One region of the Lysinibacillus sp. FSL L8-0126 genome, then DNA from elsewhere that is predicted to be linked to it. Evidence: predicted binding sites of a transcription regulator. Region 1 holds the regulator's gene; each other region holds the start of a gene.
What was found. The regulator LexA, encoded in region 1, represses DNA repair genes until DNA is damaged. The targets are predictions, from matches to a motif close to CGAACATATGTTCG.
Positions count from the first base shown of each region.

Region 2: MHI34_RS14570 (carbohydrate kinase) is a predicted target of LexA. The motif match lies at 1,445-1,458, and genes of this name have one in related genera.
Region 3: uvrB (excinuclease ABC subunit UvrB) is a predicted target of LexA. The motif match lies at 889-902, and genes of this name have one in related genera.

Region 1 is NZ_CP152028.1:223,021-225,296, forward strand. It holds gene MHI34_RS01130 (recombinase family protein) at 1-313, opposite strand, end outside; gene MHI34_RS01135 (LysM peptidoglycan-binding domain-containing protein) at 310-624, opposite strand; gene lexA (transcriptional repressor LexA) at 791-1,408, shown strand; gene MHI34_RS01145 (gamma-glutamyl-gamma-aminobutyrate hydrolase family protein) at 1,519-2,241, opposite strand; gene MHI34_RS01150 (A24 family peptidase) at 2,275-2,276, opposite strand, start outside.
Region 2 is NZ_CP152028.1:2,982,632-2,984,907, reverse strand. It holds gene MHI34_RS14575 (pseudouridine-5'-phosphate glycosidase) at 1-316, opposite strand, end outside; gene MHI34_RS14570 (carbohydrate kinase) at 321-1,412, opposite strand; gene MHI34_RS14565 (MFS transporter) at 1,533-2,276, opposite strand, start outside.
Region 3 is NZ_CP152028.1:749,180-751,455, forward strand. It holds gene uvrB (excinuclease ABC subunit UvrB) at 1-827, opposite strand, end outside; gene tnpA (IS200/IS605 family transposase) at 1,367-1,840, opposite strand; gene MHI34_RS03630 (IDEAL domain-containing protein) at 2,012-2,260, opposite strand.

The DNA.
Region 1 (2,276 bases):
AAACATCTGTTGCTGATTTTTGCAATAAATGCAACACAGCCATCCTTGCGTTCCCACGTCCTAATCGTGTTTCATCTTGTACAAAAAGGGCATTAATTCCCTTTTCTTTAATGAAATCAAGCATTTCAAGCAAGCCATCGCGTTCTACATCATAGCCGCTATGCTTATCCTTAAATACACCCTTTACCTCATAGCCTTGCTCTCTAGCGTAGCGCAGCAACTCTTCCTGTTGGCGCTCTAATGAGGAGCTTTGTGTTTCTTTTTCAGTACTTACACGGCAATAGACAACAGCCGACATTTGTTTATTCATCATTGTTCAGTTCTCGCAATTTCGATAGTATGGATGGGATTGGCTTGATCACCCAATACAGGAATAACTAGAGACTTTCCTGCCACAATTTTAATATCTGCTAATTCATTTTCTGTTTTGACCAGCTTAATCCAATCATCTGTACTCATCTTACCACGGTATTGCTCTGCTAACGACCACAAGCTATCCCCATGTTCAATTTGAATTTCTGCGTAATTAACATCTCCTGGATCAGTGATGTAAAGGTATCCTGCAAATAATAGACAAGCTCCTAATAAAATGGAGATATGTGTATTTTTCTTTAACCATGTCATAGTTACAACCCCTTTTCTAGAATGTTTGTTCGGAATGTATGTTCTCATAATAAAGCGAACAAACGTTTTTGTCAAACACTTTTCGAACCTATGTTTGCATACATGTTCGCATTCTGTTATACTATCAAATAAGAAGAATGATATTAGAAAAAAGAGGTGAGCACTCATGAAAAAAGTTTCGAAAAGACAAGAGGACATTTTGGCTTTTATTAAAGAAGAGGTACGAGCTAAGGGATATCCACCATCAGTACGTGAAATCGGGGAAGCAGTCGGACTTGCTTCAAGTTCAACTGTTCATGGTCATTTAGCTCGATTAGAACAAAAGGGCTTTATTCGTCGAGATCCAACAAAGCCACGTGCAATTGAAATTTTAGAGCCTGAAGAGTCTATTCAAAAGCAGCAAGTCATTCATGTACCACTTGTGGGGAAGGTAACTGCTGGTTCCCCAATTACTGCTATTGAAAACATTGAAGAATATTTCCCATTACCAGATACGTATGGCACAAGCGAGGATCAGTTATTCATGCTAGAGATTATGGGGGAATCTATGATTGAAGCAGGAATTTTAGACGGCGATTTAGTTATTGTGAAGCAAAAGGCAACAGCTAATAACGGAGATATTGTTGTAGCCATGACAGCAGAGGATGAAGCAACGGTCAAACGTTTCTTCAAGGAAAAAAATCATTTCCGTTTACAGCCTGAAAACTCATCTATGGAGCCTATTATCGTCGATCAAGTTTCTATTTTAGGACAAGTTGTAGGACTATATCGTCGTGTACATTAATCATTTAAAGTAGGTTTTGAGGATTATGTGTTCCTTCTAAGAGCATGTATCCTCTTTTTTACGCAAAAAAAGAATCCATATATGGTTGGATTCTTTGTACAGTCCCCCTGCTACGCTTCCTTTTTGAATTTTAAGCTAGCTTCAACAAAGGCTGAAAATAATTTTTGTGCAGGCTCATCTCCTGCTATAGCTAGTTCCTCGGGATGCCACTGAACAGCCAAGCAAAATGGCAACTCTTCATGAACAACTGCTTCGATAATGCCATCACTCGATTTTGCTGCTACTTTTAATTTCTCTGCTAATACATTAACTGCCTGATGATGAAATGAATTTACCGCTATTTTCTCTTGTTGTAAAATGGTCGCTAATAAATTCTCCTCCATAATTTGTACATAATGAGTAGCTACAGCTCGAGCAGATTGCTGTACATGCTTGAGCAGCTTAGTACTAAAATGGTCACTATCAATATCCTGAAATAAAGTACCACCTAGTGCTACATTTAGTATTTGAATGCCTCGGCAAATACCCAAAATAGGCATCTTTCGTGTGAATGCCGCTTCAATTAATGCTAACTCTACCGTATCTCTTGCTGGATGAATTTTCCCTAGTTTTGGTGCAGGCTCTGCCCCATACAGAAATGGATGCACGTCATAGCCTCCAGATAACAATAAACCATCTGTAAGGGATAGAATTTGTGTGGCATCCTCCTCTACGCCAAGTGGAATAATAAGAGGAATCCCACCTGCATCAATGATACTTTTACTGTAAGCAGCATTTAATCGAGAGGATAAATCATCTTCCACAAAGGCTGTAATGCCAATAATCGGTTTCACTTGCTTCCCTCCATATGCTTGAAGATTGAACAATT
Region 2 (2,276 bases), 1.9 Mb from region 1:
CTGTTGTCGCACCTAATTTTTTTGTTGCAAGTAAGTAGCCTAAGTCACGACGTGAAGCTTTTGCAACGCCTTGTGAATTTCCAAACATCTCTAGCTCTTCATCTGATAAACCGATTTTGATTTTGCCATCTATTAAGGCAATGGTTGCAGGTACTGCACCATTATCGCGAATAATTTGCTCAACTTCACGCGCAGTTTTCACATTTTGTGGATATGGCATACCGTGTGAAATGATTGTAGATTCTAATGCCACGATTGGTAGACCTTTTGCTTGTCCTGCTTTTACTTCTTCTGATAATACGATGAATTCTTTCATGTTGTTATTCCTCCATTTCATTTTTTAACAAATCTACTGATAATTCAGGTCTTACTGTATAAGGAGATGCCAATGTATTTTTAGCATTTGTTAACCCTGCATCAATACATGTCTCAAAAGATTGACCTGTCAACCAACTGTGTATCACAGCGCTGACAAACGCATCTCCTGCTCCTGTAACATCTTCAATTTTGTTGATCACTTTCGCAGCGAAATGACGAGGTGCGATCGTCGTAGATGCTGCATAAACACCCTTGCTACCAGCTGTGATAATGACATGTTCAGCACCTAGTTGTAAGAGCTGTTGTAATGCTTTTTCATAATGGGTAGCGTTTTCAATTTTATGTCCAACAATTGTTTCTGCTTCATCCGTGTTACAAATAAACCAAGTTACACCTTGTAATGTTTCAGGTAGTCGATTCATTTTTGGCGAAGATACTGGCACAATGACTAATGGAATGGCACGAGCAATGGCTACTTGCTGGATATACGCCACTGTTTCTTTCGGGCAATTTAAATCCAAAATAAAGCAACCAGCATTCACTAGCATTGTTTCATGCTTTTTCAACAAACTCGGTAACAGCAGGTCATAAACCTCCATATTGGCTACAGCTAATGCTAGCTCACCTTGTTCATCCATAATAGCTGTATAGGAACCCGTAGAAGCCTCAGCTAGCTGCTCCACATAACGTAGATTCATAAAGGATTCCGAAGCTTCTTGGATCACTTGCCAATCAGCATCTTTACCAGCCGTTGTTAATAACGTCACTTGATGGTTTAATCTGCCTAAGTTTTCAGCAATATTTCGACCAACTCCACCTACACTAAAAGAAGAGCTGGCAGGGTTAGATGTTCCAAATTGAACATTGCCCTTCACATGGAATTTTCGGTCTAAATTAGCTCCCCCGATGCAAATAATTTCATTTTCCTCGGGTAAAATATAAGCACGACCTACAATTTTTCCTTGCTTTGTTAAACTAGACACTAAATTAGCAAGCACGGGACGGGACAGATTCATTGTATCTGCCATCTCTTGCTGAGACATAAACGGGTTTTGGCGAATTAAAGCAAGCACCGCCTGTTCTCTTTCATTCATAGCATCACCTTTTATTATATTTGTTTATATTGTAAACTTTTGTTTGTTAAATGTCAAACTAATATTGATAAAAAAAGTTGAACCTCTTTCTGTCGAGGTTCAACTTTTTTAGTCGACTGTTTATCCTTGCTGAGGCGTTTGTTTTTTTACAATGATAACGAATAAGCTTGCCAATGCACAGAATAGGCCAGCAAGGAAAAAAGCCCATGTGTAGGAATTGAAAAATTTATAAATCACCCCACCCCCATACGCAGCAACTGCCGCTCCTGCCTGATGTGAGGCGAATATCCATCCGTAAATAATGCTGCTTTTTTGCATCCCAAAAATTTGTCGTGTAATGCTGATAGTTGGTGGTACTGTGGCAATCCAATCGAGTCCATAAAAGATGCTGAAAATCGTCAATAAAACAAAGGAGCCTTGAGCGAGTGCATAAGGGAGTAGCAAGAGAGAAGCTCCCCTTAACAAGTAATACCAAAATAATAGCCAACGATTATCAAAGCGATCCGATAGCCAGCCAGAGGCAGTCGTGCCTAATAAGTTAAACACCCCCATAAAAGAAAGAAGAGATGCAGCGGTTACTAGCGGAACGCCAAAGCTAATACAATATGACACAAAGTGAGTTCCGATTAATCCACTTGTCGAAAGACCACAAATGAAAAAGCTGCCTGCTAAGAGCCAAAATGCTTTGACTTTAACTGCCTCTGCTAAACCAAGAAATGCCATACTAATTGGATTCTTCTTGGGCTGTACTTGCGGCTCTCCTATAATCTCATCATGACCGTAAGGGGTTAGACCAATATCTTGCGGCTTGTTTTTAATAAACATAGCAATCATGACGAACATCATGGTACTCAGGAGTAGGAT
Region 3 (2,276 bases), 530 kb from region 1:
AACGCAAGACGTTCCTCTAATTCTTTTTCAATGTTTTCAATCGCTTTTCGCATTTTCTCTTCTCGTGTAACGAAGTGGGATGCCGGGAATATAGCAACATGCTCTCGATCCGATAAAATTTCTCCAGTTAAGGCATCCACCTCTCGAATACGATCGATTTCATCACCGAAAAACTCCACCCGAATACAATGCTCGTCACGTGAGGCTGGGAAAATTTCCACTACATCTCCACGTACCCGAAATGTTCCCCGAGTAAAACTGACATCATTACGCTCGTATTGAACATCTACAAGTTTGCGCAGTAGCTGATTACGTTCAATTTCCATACCTGTGCGAATTGATACAACCATTTCTCGATATTCTTCAGGAGAACCTAAACCATAAATACAGGACACAGATGCAATAATGATGACATCATCACGCTCAAATAATGCAGAAGTAGCAGAGTGACGCAGCTTATCAATTTCATCGTTAATGCTGGAATCTTTTTCTATATAGGTATCTGTCTGCGGTACATAGGCTTCTGGTTGGTAGTAATCATAGTAGCTGACAAAATATTCAACAGCGTTATTCGGGAAGAACTCTTTAAACTCACTATATAACTGGCCAGCTAGTGTTTTATTATGTGCCATAATGAGTGTTGGTTTTTTAATTTGCTGGATGACATTAGAAATGGTAAACGTTTTACCTGTTCCCGTAGCACCAAGTAATGTTTGATGACGCTTGCCCGCTTTCACACCCTCCACTAATTCCGCAATTGCCTGTGGCTGATCCCCGTTAGGCTGATATGGCGCTTGTAAATCAAATGTTTGCACACCTGTCCCCATCCTTTCCTTCCAATTTGTACATATATTTTAGCATAGCAATATTAAAATTTCGAACATTTAACGAACGAATGTTTGTAAAAATTTTTTTATCCCTAAAATTTAAATGAATAACCGTGAAGCGAAGAATACTTATTACTCTCATAATAGCCGCTTCAACACATTTTCAAGCTTAATCTATTCAATAGATTTCGATTCTTGAGTAGAAGTCATAATATTTTCAGTAGAGGGCTTCTGCTTTTGTGAGTGGGGTAACAGATTTTTGGCGTGGGTTGCATTCTTTTATGAGCCAGGGCTCTTGCTTTGAGAGCGGATTTACTCCTGAGCAGGAGTTCTTACTTTCTGAGCAACTCTCCCTCTTTTATAAGCGAAGACTCTCACTTTTTGAACCAGCAGCTCTCCTTCAATCAAATCAGAACCACCAGTATAACTGGTGGTTTGCTCTGCGCGTGAAACGCTGGGGTACTGGCCCATGTCTAAAGACATTCTGAATGGTCTGCCAACCGCACTCCGTTTTCACACAAACCGCTAAAGCGGCTTACTTATTTTTTCTTTCTCTTGATTTCTTCTCCTGTGAATGGGTCAATGAATTCTTTCATCGTCATTTGATCTTGCAGGATATCTTCTTGTAATTGATTTTTTATATACTCTTGTATCTTTTTCTTATTTCGGCCGACTGTGTCCACATAGTATCCTCGACACCAGAATTGACGATTACCGTATTTATACTTTAAATTCGCATGTCGGTCGAAAATCATTAGACTACTCTTCCCTTTTAAATAACCCATGAACGCAGATACACTCAATTTCGGTGGAATACTTACCAACATATGAATGTGGTCAGGACAGGCTGTTGCCTCTATGATTTCTACATCTTTTCTTTCACATAATTGGCGCAATATTCTTCCAACATCTGCTTTAATTTGACTATAAATAATCTGCCTTCTATACTTTGGCGCAAAGACGATATGATACTTACAATTCCACGTTGTATGTGCTAAACTTTTGTTATCCATTTATGGTGGCTCCTTTCGTACGAAGTCGGTTGACTAGACCTGACTTTATTGTACGTTTGGAGTTTTTTTATTGTCCATAGCTAAAAGCTTTCCGGAACCCCCTGCATAGCAGGGGGTTTTCAAAGCACACAAAAAAATCCCGCTCTCCAATAGACATGGAGAGCGGGTTCGTTAGTATGATTCATCCTCTGTTTGCTGCAAGGAATGTAGTTCGGCTGCGTATTGGTAAAATGCGTTTTCATCTTTTTCATCGAGTACTCTGTCTATCAGAACCATGAGTTGCTCTTGACGATGCATACGCTGGATACGATTTAAAAATAAATCTAAATAAATCTCGTTTAATAATTTCTCTGCCTCATCAACTTTTTTCGACTGACCCACGGCTTTTAGAAAATCTGTGTACGAATAATATTTATCCAACGATCTCACCTCGATC